Regions from separate parts of the Thermosinus carboxydivorans Nor1 genome, predicted to be linked through region 1. Evidence: riboswitches for the same ligand, from Rfam matches in the RefSeq annotation. Region 1 holds a riboswitch; each other region holds the start of a gene.
The links. Region 1 has a riboswitch for thiamine pyrophosphate ahead of cytX (putative hydroxymethylpyrimidine transporter CytX). Riboswitches for the same ligand answer to the same signal wherever they lie in the genome.
Positions count from the first base shown of each region.

Region 2: linked by a shared signal. The riboswitch ahead of thiC (phosphomethylpyrimidine synthase ThiC) and the one ahead of cytX (putative hydroxymethylpyrimidine transporter CytX) in region 1 are both predicted to bind thiamine pyrophosphate.
Region 3: linked by a shared signal. The riboswitch ahead of thiD (bifunctional hydroxymethylpyrimidine kinase/phosphomethylpyrimidine kinase) and the one ahead of cytX (putative hydroxymethylpyrimidine transporter CytX) in region 1 are both predicted to bind thiamine pyrophosphate.

Region 1 is NZ_AAWL01000005.1:55,656-59,862, reverse strand. It holds gene TCARDRAFT_RS05225 (dihydrodipicolinate synthase family protein) at 1-124, opposite strand, end outside; gene cytX (putative hydroxymethylpyrimidine transporter CytX) at 893-2,125, opposite strand; TPP riboswitch at 2,236-2,348, opposite strand; gene TCARDRAFT_RS05210 (HPP family protein) at 2,412-2,963, opposite strand; gene TCARDRAFT_RS05205 (NAD-dependent epimerase/dehydratase family protein) at 2,985-3,917, opposite strand; gene TCARDRAFT_RS05200 (hypothetical protein) at 3,987-4,199, opposite strand.
Region 2 is NZ_AAWL01000003.1:173,933-178,139, forward strand. It holds gene TCARDRAFT_RS03765 (OsmC family protein) at 1-117, opposite strand, end outside; gene TCARDRAFT_RS03770 (DMT family transporter) at 187-1,080, opposite strand; gene TCARDRAFT_RS15440 (hypothetical protein) at 1,189-1,356, shown strand; TPP riboswitch at 1,526-1,625, shown strand; gene thiC (phosphomethylpyrimidine synthase ThiC) at 1,691-2,992, shown strand; gene TCARDRAFT_RS03780 (response regulator) at 3,245-4,048, opposite strand; gene TCARDRAFT_RS03785 (sensor histidine kinase) at 4,137-4,207, opposite strand, start outside.
Region 3 is NZ_AAWL01000007.1:15,455-19,661, reverse strand. It holds gene thiW (energy coupling factor transporter S component ThiW) at 13-513, opposite strand; gene thiM (hydroxyethylthiazole kinase) at 516-1,355, opposite strand; gene thiD (bifunctional hydroxymethylpyrimidine kinase/phosphomethylpyrimidine kinase) at 1,348-2,157, opposite strand; TPP riboswitch at 2,225-2,335, opposite strand; gene TCARDRAFT_RS15485 (YeeE/YedE thiosulfate transporter family protein) at 2,476-3,120, shown strand; gene TCARDRAFT_RS15480 (YeeE/YedE thiosulfate transporter family protein) at 3,104-3,697, shown strand; gene TCARDRAFT_RS06520 (sulfurtransferase TusA family protein) at 3,744-3,923, shown strand; gene TCARDRAFT_RS06515 (RluA family pseudouridine synthase) at 3,996-4,207, shown strand, end outside.

The DNA.
Region 1 (4,207 bases):
CCACCACGCCGTGAACACCAGCATCCAAACAGTAGCGGACTACTCTGCGCATACCTTCCTTATCAACTGTTTCATCAGGGTTGAGCGCCGTTACCATCGCCGGATAAACGCCTTTTAATTCCACTATATCGCCTCCTAAAAAAATTGCTATGAAATTAGTACGCCTCTTGGCCAGAATATTCCTGCATTCATCCTAAAAATTCCGCCTTTGGTGACATAACCGCCGGGTAGGCAAAAGCATAGTACGCAAAAAGAAAAGAGCAGGCACAGCACCCTGCTCTAAACACCTCATTAGCTGCAACAACTCCGTTGGGGAGGCAGCCCTTTAAGCACCAACTTCTTGGCAAACAAAAACCCTTCTAAGTCAATTTCCAGATCCCACGAACCTTCCATGCTAGCAAAGGAGTTATGGATATAAAGTTCAATGCCACGTACATTTTCGCGTACAAACTCTTCGGCTTCGTGATCTTGTGGTTTCCCCAATCGCACGGACGGGTAGGTCGTAACCCTTGGACCCCCTCAGCCAAAGCTCATTTTTTGTTCCATTTTAACAGTAACTACGCCATCTTGTTCTTTGATAAAACTTAGCGCTTTATCGCTTATTTTCCAAGTCATTGATACACCCCTTTCTCCCCCTCCCCGGGGGGCTAAGTCTATTCTACTATGGTATCAAAAACCAGTCAAGACCATTTGAGCCATATGGCTTCGTGCCGGACACGCACCCTAGCGATTAATGGAAATCATGACGTTAATGGCCTTGTGAGCATTTCTGGCTATTTACTGGGTGCCACCGGTTCGTTAACAGCAGCCATCACTGTCGGCAGCACCGTGATGCTGATCGGCATACTCCTTTTATGTTGGTTGCCTGGTAAACCAACTTGCTATTTTCCACTTATCCACAACAGGGATTAGGCGCTTTTTTGCAATAAACCCATTTATCAATATACCTACTTGCCACACGATAGAGCAGACCGGTAACAATCATTACCGGGATAGTCGCCCCCAATACCAGGTCAAGCTTAAGGAACCAGTAATACAATGCTACCCCTACCGCCCAGACGGTTAATGCTCCCCAGTTGACCAGTAATTGCGGATTAATCACCCGGTTTTTGAGAATGAAATAGTCAGTAAGCACAATGGCGAACAGCGGGGCAAAGACCGAACCGATCGTCAGGAGGAAAGCTTCATATTGTTCTATATCCGCTACCAGTGCCAACAAAGTGCCGACAACCGTTACCACAAGCGCCACCAGTTTTTCGTTAAGACCGGGTCGAAAGTTGATAAAACTCACTCCGGCCGAATAAGCATCCATAAAAGTAGTAGTAACCGTAGACAAAACAATAATTCCCAGGGCCGCAAGCCCCAGGTTGGCGGCCAGCATTATGTCGGCGGGATCGGCCTTACCGGTGCTGATCGCGGCAGCAAGGCCGATAAGATACATCCAGCAGCTACCAAAAAAATATCCGAGCCAACTTCCCCAAGCAGCTTTTTTCGCATTGTCCGCAAAGCGGGTATAGTCGGCAATAAGCGGTAACCAGGATAACGGCATAACAACACTTAGCTCTACCCCTTCGCTAAACAGCATCCCGCCCGCCGGTGCCTTGGCAAAAACATTTGTATCCTTAAAGACCATGGCACTTAGCATAATTGTCAGGCCAAATAACAGCAATACTGCTGCCATGTTGATTAGTTTCCAACCACCTTCCCGGCCGAGAACAATCCACAAAAAAATGAGGCCACCAATGACCAGACACCATAAAGTGAGCTGATCAAACTGCCAAAGCATTTTGGTTATTTCGTTGGCCGACTTGGCGGCGGAAATAATCATAATAGCCGTCCAGCCTATCAGCTGTAAGACATTCAAACCGGCAAAAAGAAGCGATCCGTACGCGCCAAAGGAAATACGAGTAGACTCAATCGCCGGAATACGTTCCCGCGTGCCAATGATGCCTCCCATTACTAACAACGTGGTCCCAATAAGATGTCCCAGCAAGATAGCGGTGCTGCCAGTAGTAAAGCCTAACGGCACCAGCAGCCCGCCGGCAAGAATTTCGGCCACCGAAACGGCAGCGCCGAACCATAATAACAAGTAATGGCGAAACTTCAACGTGTTGCTTTCGTTCATAAAAATATACCTACTTTCTGTTAGAATTGTTATGCATCCAGTTGACAAGATGGTTATCGCCGATTTGAATAACCAAAAAAGCGCCCCCCGTAAGGACGCGCTGCACGAAACCACAAGTTTCGGAGCTTTCCCTACGCTGGCATTACCCAGATCAGGTTACAGGGTCATAGATTTAGCGGATCTATATCTCAGCCGGCCTTTTCCGGCCCCCCTAGCACAATATGTATCTCACTGATTGAAAATACCTATGCTCAATTGCTCAATCTGCTGGCTTGTCGCCACCTCATCATTCACAAGCTTTGCGGGGAAAAACTATTGTCCCCATAAGTTTCGGCATCAGCCTGTTCAACATCTTTCCCACAAGCACTAAGATCGTTGACCCCAACGCGACCGGACACAACGGGTACCAAACGCTTTGTCCGGTTACCACGGCAATAAGGGCAGTAGCCGCCGCCGGCGGATGGAGCGTCCGGCTATAAAGCATGGCGACAATAGCCCCACCGACACTGAAAGCTGCCGCATACCAGGTCGATCCCAATACAACATACATAATAATCCCAACCGTAGCGGCAATGGTGTGTCCGCCGATCACGCTACGGGGTTGGGCGAACGGCGCCGCAGGAACACAAAAAATAATACAGGCCGACGCGCCAAAAGATGCCACCAACACCGGTACGCTAAATTCCATGGCCAGATAAGTTATTGTCCCGATACCAATACTGGCGCTTAAAAATATAGTCACGCCTTCATGCAATGACGGTAGCTGCAAACCACTTGTACAGAACCATTCGTTTTTAATATAGCGGCAGCAGTAAACAATCCCTGATATAATTGCCATTGCTCCCCCCTCCTCGACAGACTATGGATTAAACGTGCCCGTCACTTCACGGCAACACCGAACGAGCGCCTGCTGCAACATATCCCGCATGGCAGCCTCGGTACGCCGGGGGTGGTAACCCAGAGCATGCGTTGCCTTAGCCCAACTTAACACCCATCTTTCTTGCAAAAATGCCGGACCCGACCATTCACTGCCGGCAACTTCGACTAGCGGCGACCGAGAGCCGGTAATAGCAATAATCATCGCCGCTATTTCCGACCACGACAAAAACAAACTGCCAATATTGAAAACCTCGCTGCTAGCGGTGCCATTACGCACAGCCAGCATGATAGCTTCTGCCAAATCCTCCATCGTGACAAAACAACCACCAGAACCGGGTACAAGCTGGATCGGTTCATTATTTGCCGCCGCCCGCACGATATTGCGAAGATGCTTACCGCCAATGGTTTCACCGAAAGCCCACCAAAAGCGCAAAATGGTAACAGGCAACCCTTTTTCGGCACTATAAATATGACAAAGCTGCTCGGCAGTAAATTTCGCCAAAGCATACAGCGGTTTACGCGCCAACTGCACCAAGCAGGGATGGTCCTCAGTTACCGGTTCAGTACGGGGACTGCCATATACAGCGGCCGTACTGGCGTAAATGAAATGCCGAACCCGGGCAGTAGCGGCCACTTCCAAGAGGTTAATATGTCCGCCAAGATCGCTGCGAAAAAGCACCGCAGCAGTATCAGCAAAACTCCACGCCAGATGTACTACTACATCACAGCCAGGCACAATATTCTGCAAAAGGTCTTTATTTTCCAATTCACCTTTAATTAAAGTAATTCCTGCCCGCGTCATCTGAGGGTTGGCCGCACGATCATAAATTACCACCTCATACCCCAGACGCAAGTAATACTCAGCTAGATAGCGTCCGATTTCCCCCGCGCCACCAACCAGTAATAGCCGCATGTTACCCCTCCTGCTAAAATTGTAAATTCAGGGATCCGTATGTGCGTGAGCAATACGGATCCCCTTTCACTATTTCTTAGTAATCAACGGTATCACACAAGCAATACAAAACAGAACCAATGATAAAGTAATGAAAAAACTGTTTTTTTGGACACCGCCAAAGTATGCAAGTGGGAACGCTATCCAGAACAACCAAAAAGCAGTATTCATTAGTGGTGTTCGGTATTTTTTGCCCCACGGCACTGGCTTAGAACCACTGCCAGATGTCGGATTTGCCGTCATACCCCTTT
Region 2 (4,207 bases), on a different contig from region 1:
TGCTTCCCCCTTGCCATGATAATCGGTGGGGGCGTCGGTAATTAGTTTGCTTCCGGACTGGAGATGTACCGACTCGGTGCGTAGCCCGCCTAGATATTTCGTTTGTACGGTTGCCATAGTAATAACCCCTTTCGCTTAGTTGCGTTTTTAAAGGTATAGTTCGCTCTTTGGTTATTTTTTCCTCCACTAATCAGAGCTCTGGGTCGTGAGATAAACCCCGGCGATAATTAACATAGCGCCGGCAATTTGTTGCCAGGAAACCGCTTCATTTACCAACAAGACGGCCAAGATCGTCCCCGCTACCGGCACGATATTCATAAATATCGCTGCCCGATGGGGACCGAGAACCGATACTCCATGATTCCACCAGAAAAAGGCTAAACAGCCACTTCCCAGTACCATGTATGCCATACTAACCCAGCCGAAGAAACTCAGGGCAATAGTGCCGTTAAATCCCTCCATGCGCGCAATTATGAACAGGATGAGCGAGCCCACTACACTCGCCCAGGCGGTTGCCGCCAGTGCTGACATGGTGCGCATTACTTTGCGGCCGATGACGGAGTAAACGGCCCAGCTCACCTGCGCTAGCGCCAGCATAATGTCGCCGATGTTAAAGCTAAGCCCGGTCAACACGGCCAGGCTGCCTTTGGCGACTACGATAATAACCCCGAAAAAAGATATGGCTACCCCTGCCAACTGGCGCAAGGTTAAGCGTTCGTTTAGCAGGAGCGCTGCCAGACAGGCCGTAGTCACCGGGCCTACCGCGTTTAGCAGGCTCATGTTGGTAGCCGTCGATAATTTGACGCCGCTATAAATTAAAAAATTAAACAGGGCTATCCCGGTTAGCCCCATGGCAATGATGCCAGGCAGCTGTTCCCGGCGGGGCAGGCATTTTTTACCTTCAATATAAAACGCCAGAACAATTAAAATGACGCTGACCGCGGCGAAGCGTAAAAATGCGGTCGTAACCGGCGGCAACTCGCCAACTGTATACTTGGCCGCTACCGCGTTACCTCCCCAAAGTACTGCCGTCATCGTCAACAAAGTATAGACGCCTTGTTCAGTGTTAAAAAAACGCACCAATACACTCGGCACCTCCGCTGTGCTAAAACCTCGATAAATTTATTTTAGCTTTAATCTTAATTCTTGCGCAATGCGTAGGGATGAGATTTTTTATGGCGCTCTGGCATGGTAGCTAATCAAGACTCATTCCGGGCAAACCTGCGCGACCTGGTCCAAGAGGAAGGGTTGCCGCTGACGGAGACGATCCAGGTAGTCACCGCCAACGTAGCCAAGGCTCTTAAGCAGTGGCCTAACAAAGGCAGCATCCAAGTGGGTCTGACGCGGACTTTGTAGTTCTTGCCTCTGATCTGAACATCAACCAGGTTTGGGCGCGGGGCCGGTTAATGGCGAGCGAGGGGATCCCGGTCGTCTTGGTACCTTCAAAAAAGTCTGGGGATAAAGAATTAAACAGGGATACTTTACATTACTCCTAATCTGGAATACAATGTAAATAGATGAATAGACAGAGAGCTGGGGGGGCCTGTTGGCTGAGAAGACGGCATGTCTGACCCTTGGAACCTGATGTGGTTAGCACCACCGTAGGGAAGCTTTCATCGAACAATACGAAGCAAGCTTTTCTGCGCTTGCTTTTTCTTTTTACACTAATATAAGGAAGGTTGGGATTAACGTGACGTACACTACCCAAATGGATGCGGCGCGAAAAGGGATAATAACTGAGCAGATGAAAATCGTCGCCGCTAAAGAAAAAATGGATCCAAACCGGCTGCGAGAACTGGTAGCCAGCGGGCAAGTGGTAATTCCCGCGAACAAAAATCACCGCAACTTAGATCCTGAAGGCATTGGCGCGGGGCTTCGGACCAAAATCAATGTAAATTTGGGCGTTTCTAAGGATTGCTGCAATATTGAACTGGAACTGGAAAAAGCAAGAAAGGCAATTGAATTAAAGGCTGAAGCCATCATGGACTTAAGTTGCTACGGCAAGACCCGGGAATTTCGGCGAAAGTTGGTTGAGATGTCACCTGCGATGATTGGCACCGTTCCGATGTATGATGCGGTGGGGATGTTAGAAAAGGACCTCAAGGACATAACGGTGGACGAATTTTTTAAGGTCGTAGAGACCCATGCGGAAGACGGCGTCGATTTTATGACCATTCACTGCGGGATCAACCGGGCCACGGCGGAAAGGGTTAAACGGAATAAACGGTTGACCAATATTGTTTCTCGGGGCGGCTCGCTGCTTTTTGCCTGGATGGAACTGAACAATCAAGAGAATCCCTTCTATGAATATTATGACCGGCTGCTCGATATTTGTGTTAAGTACGATATTACGCTAAGTTTGGGTGACGCGTGCCGCCCCGGTTCTATTCACGACGCTACCGACGCTGCGCAGGTCGAAGAACTGATTGTCCTGGGCGAGTTAACCAAACGAGCTTGGGAGAAAAACGTTCAGGTAATGATTGAAGGACCTGGCCACATGGCGATCAATGAAATACCAGGAAACATGATGCTGCAGAAACGGCTGTGCCATGGCGCTCCGTTTTATGTCCTAGGCCCGATCGTTACCGATATCGCTCCGGGCTATGACCACATTACGAGCGCCATCGGCGGGGCGATCGCCGCGGCCCACGGCGCTGATTTTCTCTGCTATGTAACGCCGGCTGAGCACCTGCGCTTACCTGATCTTGATGACATGAAAGAAGGCATAATCGCGGCGAAGATTGCTGCTCACGCCGCTGATATTGCGAAGGGCATTCCGGGAGCCCGTGATTGGGACAATGCGATGAGTGAGGCCCGGGCGAACGTGGATTTCCCGCGCATGATCGAATTGGCCCTTGATCCGGAAAAGGCCCGTCGCTACCGGGAATCGTCCAGACCGGAACACGAGGATACCTGTACCATGTGCGGCAAAATGTGCCCGATGAAGAATATGAAAAAAATTCTTAATGGCGAGGATTTGTGCATAAAATAAAAGCAGAGGTCGGGGGCTTTTTCTCCCGGCCTCTGTTATTATATCAGGAAAGAATATTTTTTTAACCGCGAAGATAATCATGCCAATAGTTGGCACCACAAGCGATGAAAAGTAAGTTTTTGAACTAATCTCGCGCGACAACTGTCGCGCGCGTAGCCCTTTGCGGTTTTGCTAAAAAGCGCGTCTGCTTTCAAAAGAACCTGCCTGGATGGTATGAATGGTTGCTAACTTGTCTATGGTTAATGGGGCTGGTCAATCCGGAAGGCTGGTGTTTGACGCGCTACTGCGTTTTTTCTCCAGTACGTTCAGCAAATCGTGGACCGTTTCCCCGTCGTCGGGATAGGTAGCACTAACCGTTAAAATGCCTTCATCTTTTAGCATGGGCAGCTGACTTTTCAGTTTATCTAGTACGACGGTTATGCCTTCTACACCGGTAAAGGGCAAGATAAGCAATAAATTACGTTGCTCGGTTAAAAAGACCGAGTCTATCTCCCGGATCAATGACTTAATCGTGTCTTTAGCGGCAAAAAGTTGTGGTGAATTGTCAATGGACCGCAATTTAGGCGGCAAGTATAACCCGAGGAGGGTAATCTTTGTTTTTGCTCTGCGCGCCCGGTTAATCTCCAGGCGAACTACATCTTCGATTGCTAAGGGAGGCTGGTTTTGTTCCAGCGGGGAAATTCCTAATGCGTGCTGTACGCGCTCAAGCAGTTCTTCTCGGGCAAAAGGCTTTTTTATGTAATTTACAGCACCGGCGGCAATGGCCCGGCGGACTGTATCCCGGTCGGAAAGACCGGTCAAAATGATAACCGGTATGTAAGCAAAATGTTGATCGTGCTGCAGCTGCTGGAGCGCAGTTAACCCGTCCATTCCCGGCAAAGTTATATCGAGAATTAAGAGATCGACATCATAGTAACGCCATATGTGTTTAAGTAAATCTTCCGCATTGTTTAGTTCCAAAACGGTAAATCCGTGCTTTTCAAGAATTAACTTGACTTCCATGCGGATGATATTAGAGTCTTCAATAACCAAAATCTTTTGCATCCGTCGCGTCATGGCTGCCAACTCCTTCCCGAATTTTTCGCCTGTGGTTGCAATATTTTTACAAATGTTATGAATACTTTTGCATTGTTAGTTTGCAGCATTAACAGGCGGACAACTTCTTAAACCGCACCATAAAGGTAGTGCCTTCGCCTGGGACGCTATGGACGCTCA
Region 3 (4,207 bases), on a different contig from region 1:
AACACCACCTATCTAGGCCGCTCTGCTTCCCAGTTTTTCTTGGAAAAATTTAACTACCGGCGTATGGTACAACAAATAGGCAATAATACTACCGCCAGCAGTGCTAACGAAAAAGGGAATAACAAAGAAGAACGCGCCAACCTTAGAACCAATAAGATATTTGGCCACCGGGAACGCCACTAGGGCGCCGATGATGCCGGTGCCGATGACTTCGCCCACCACCGCACCGAGGATATGCCCTGTCCTTTGGTACAAAATTCCGGCCAGGGCCGCGCCGATCATGCTGCCGGGGAAGGCGAGGAGCGAACCGGTGCCAAGGATATTGCGCAAAAGCGAAATCCCGAAAGCGGCGCTGACCGAATAGCGGGTGCCCAGCAGCACCGCTAATAAGACGTTGATGGCATGCTGGACAGGAAAACATTTGGCCACACCAACCGGAATATACACCACGTGGGCGGACAAAACGCCAATAGCCATAAATAAGGCCGTAAACGTCAGTTTTTTCAGCCTCACGCTTATCGCTCCCTGCCGTGGTATTCAATCCGGCCATACTCACGGATGATGGCCGGCGTCATCGTGAACACCGCATCAAAAAGGCGCATCCGGAAAGTGCCGATCCCGTCTTCGGGTTTTAGGGCCCGCTGCGCTAGTTCCCCGGCGATGCCCATAACGGCAATACCGGCCGCCGCCCCGGCAAAATATTCGTCGGTCGCGCCGCAGCAGCACCCGATCAGGGACGTCGCCATACACCCCGTGCCGGTTACCGCCGTCAGCAGCGGGTGCCCGTTATTGATCAGACAGAGGTCGGCGCCGCGGACCACTATGTCGGTCTTACCGGTAATGGCCACCGTGCACCCCAGTTGCTTGGCAAGGTTTTGGGCTGCCTGTACGCCGCCCTGCTCGTCTGCGATTGAGTCTACTCCTTTTATGCCCGTATTCAGACCGGCTAATACCTTAATCTCGGACATATTGCCCCGGATAACGGCCAGCCGCACCTCGCGGATTATTTGTTCGGCCGCTGCGGTCCGCAAGGCGGTGGCGCCTACGCCCACCGGATCGAAAATAACCGGCACCCCTAAGCTATTAGCCTTTTTGCCCGCGGCAACCATCGCCGTCACCGCTTCAGAACTCAATGTACCGATATTGAGCACCAGCGCCGCGGCATGAGAAACCATTTCCTCCACTTCCGCAATATCGCTCGCCATAACCGGCGAAGCGCCGAGCGCGAGCGTGATATTGGCGCAATCATTAACCGTCACATAGTTGGTGATATGGTGGACCAACGGTCTTTGCTGCTTTACACGGGTAAGAATGTCAGCGATTTTAGCCAACAGGTCAGTTTGCCCGTTACTCATCAATAAACACCCCTGCTCTTTTATATAAATCATAAAAATGATGCGTTGGGCCGACGCCTTTGCCAATGGCTAGCGCGTGCGCAATGGCGGTAGTGATATATTCCTTGGCCAGCGCTACGGCGTCGTACACCGCATACCCCCTGGCCAAGTTGGCCGCAATGGCTGCCGACAGTGTGCAGCCGGTGCCATGAGTATTCGTGGTGGCAATACGCGGCGATGAAAAATACCGAAAAGTATTGCCGTCAAACAAAATGTCGGTGGCATCGTCAGTTCGGTGGCCGCCTTTCAGCAACACATTTTGCGGCCCAAAGCAGTGAATCATTTTGGCGGCTTCTTCCATATCCTGCAAACTGGTAATTTTCATGCCGGTAATAACTTCCGCTTCCGGAATATTGGGCGTCACTACCGTCGCCAGCGGCAACAGCAAAGCGGTCAGTTTGCTCTCAGCCGCCGGGTTGAGCAAATGATACCCACTTTTCGATACCATCACTGGGTCGACGACAACGTTACGGGCCCGGTACTTTTTGAGCCCGGCCGCAATCGTCTCGATGGTTTCAATCCGGGAAACCATGCCAATTTTGACCGCATCGACTTCAATGTCTTCAAAGACGGCTTCGATCTGTTTGGCGATAACCGCCGGGTCAATATCCTGAACCGCAAAGACACCCTGGGTATTTTGCGCCGTTACGGCCGTAATAACGCTCATGCCAAAAACCCCGTTGGCGGCAAAAGCCTTTAAATCGGCCTGGATACCGGCACCGCCGGACGAATCCGAACCGGCAATCGTCAATGCTTTTTTCATGGTTAGCCCACCTCGCCCATAATAAAATAAGCGCCTCTCCCGTAAGGATGCGCTTTTACTGACCTTAAACCAATCGTTTAAGCTTCCCTACGCTGGCATTACCCAGTTCAGGTTTAAGGGTCACAGAAATTAGCGGTTCTGTATCTCAGCCGGCCTCCCGGCTCCCCTAGCTCCAAACATATTCTGTTTTGTCTCCATCGTAGCATGAATTCCAGGGATTGGCAAGCGGTATTTTGGGGGATTTGACGACTTCAGCAAACTGTAATAAAATTTATGAGTGTCATAGATTTAATATATTATATGAAAGGGGCCGTCAGGATGAATTCGCTGCTAAAACGCTATTATACTAATATTATTACCGGTTTTTGGAACCAAAAACAGACGATTATTGCGCTCGGCATTTTAAGTGCGCTGTATTTCGGGGTTATCGGCATCGCTTGGGCGGTAACCGGCGAATTTACCCGGTGGGGTGGACATATTCTCCAGCTAATTGGCGTTAATACTACTGCTTACAGCTACCTGAAATTGGTCAACTTTACCGGCACGCCGCTAACCCGGATTGATGGCGTTTTGGTGCTCGGCATGTTCGTCGGCGCCTTTATCAGCGCCCTGTTCGGGCAAAATTTTAAAATCAGAATTCCTACCGGCAAACGCATCCTCCAAGCGCTTATCGGCGGAATTATCGCCGGGTTCGGTACCAGAATGGCCATGGGCTGCAACTTAGCCGCCTTATTTACCGGCATCCCCCAGTTTTCGCTTCATACCTGGCTTTTCACCTTAGGCACGATCATGGGAACATATTTCGGCCTGAAAATTAGCATGCATCCCTGGCTGGCGGGAAAACCTAAGCTGGTAGCCGTACACAAGGCCGGTGAGAACAAAGAAAATGAGGCATACTATCGTCTTCAGCCGTATATCGGCTTCTTAGCCCTCGCTTTATTTATTTATCCTTTACCTTGTTAACCAAGCCGCCGGCGCCTATCCGCAAAAGCTGCTACTGGCGTCCATTTTCGGCTTTTGCTTCGGCTTTCTCATTCAGAAAGGACAAGTCTGCTTTACTTCCGCCTTCCGTGACCTTTGGCTGGTCGGTCGGTCGAACACGGCTCACGCTCTCGTGTGGGCAATCGCCGTGCAAACCCTGATTACCGCCGTATTTTTAAGCAAAGGCATGCAGCCGAATGTTATCTGGTGGGCCGGACCGGGTGCGCTCCTTGGCGGTCTCTTGTTTGGCATCGGTATCGTCATCGCCGGCGGCTGTGAGACAGGCTGGATGTACCGGGCAATGGAAGGGCAAATTCACTTCTGGTTCGTAGGCCTGGGCAATATTATAGGCGCTACGCTCCTTACCCTTGCCTGGGACCCAATCATATATCCTTTGTTCGCTGCCCCCTTTCCACGGATTGATTTGGCCAAGCAGTTCGGATTGGCCGGAGCGATCGGCTTAACGCTGATAATGCTCCTCAGCTTGTATATCTGGGCTGATTGGTATCAAACATCAAAAAAAGGAATACTTTTAAGGAGGTCCCCAGATGCCAGATAAAAGATATTTACTGGACTTACGCGGCGAGGCCTGACCTTATCCCGTAGTGTTTTCGTTGGAAACACTTAGCAAGCTGGAGAAAGGAACCGTCGTGGAAATTCTCGCCGACTGCCCACAAAGTTTTACTTCCGTTCCGGAAGAATTAGTGAAGGCCGGCTATGAAATGGTAGAACCGCCCCAAAAAACCGGTCCCACCTTACGCTTTCTTGTAAGAATACCTGATTAAACACCAAGCGACCGTTTCCCCGCATGCTGAGGGAAACGGTCGCTTGCCAGGTATGGGCAGGAGGGAAAATGGTTGAAACCAAAATCATTCAAGACGTACAAAGTAAGCAGGGAACATGCGGGCTTAACGGTTGAGAATTATTTAAAACAGGTCTTACAGTACTCAGGGCGGCAAATCCAAAAACTAACCCGCCACAAGGGCATCCTCCTCAACGGTAAAACGGTTTACCTGCAGAAGAAGGTAAAAGCGGATGACACTTTGCGGGTCCTTATAAGCGGTGATAG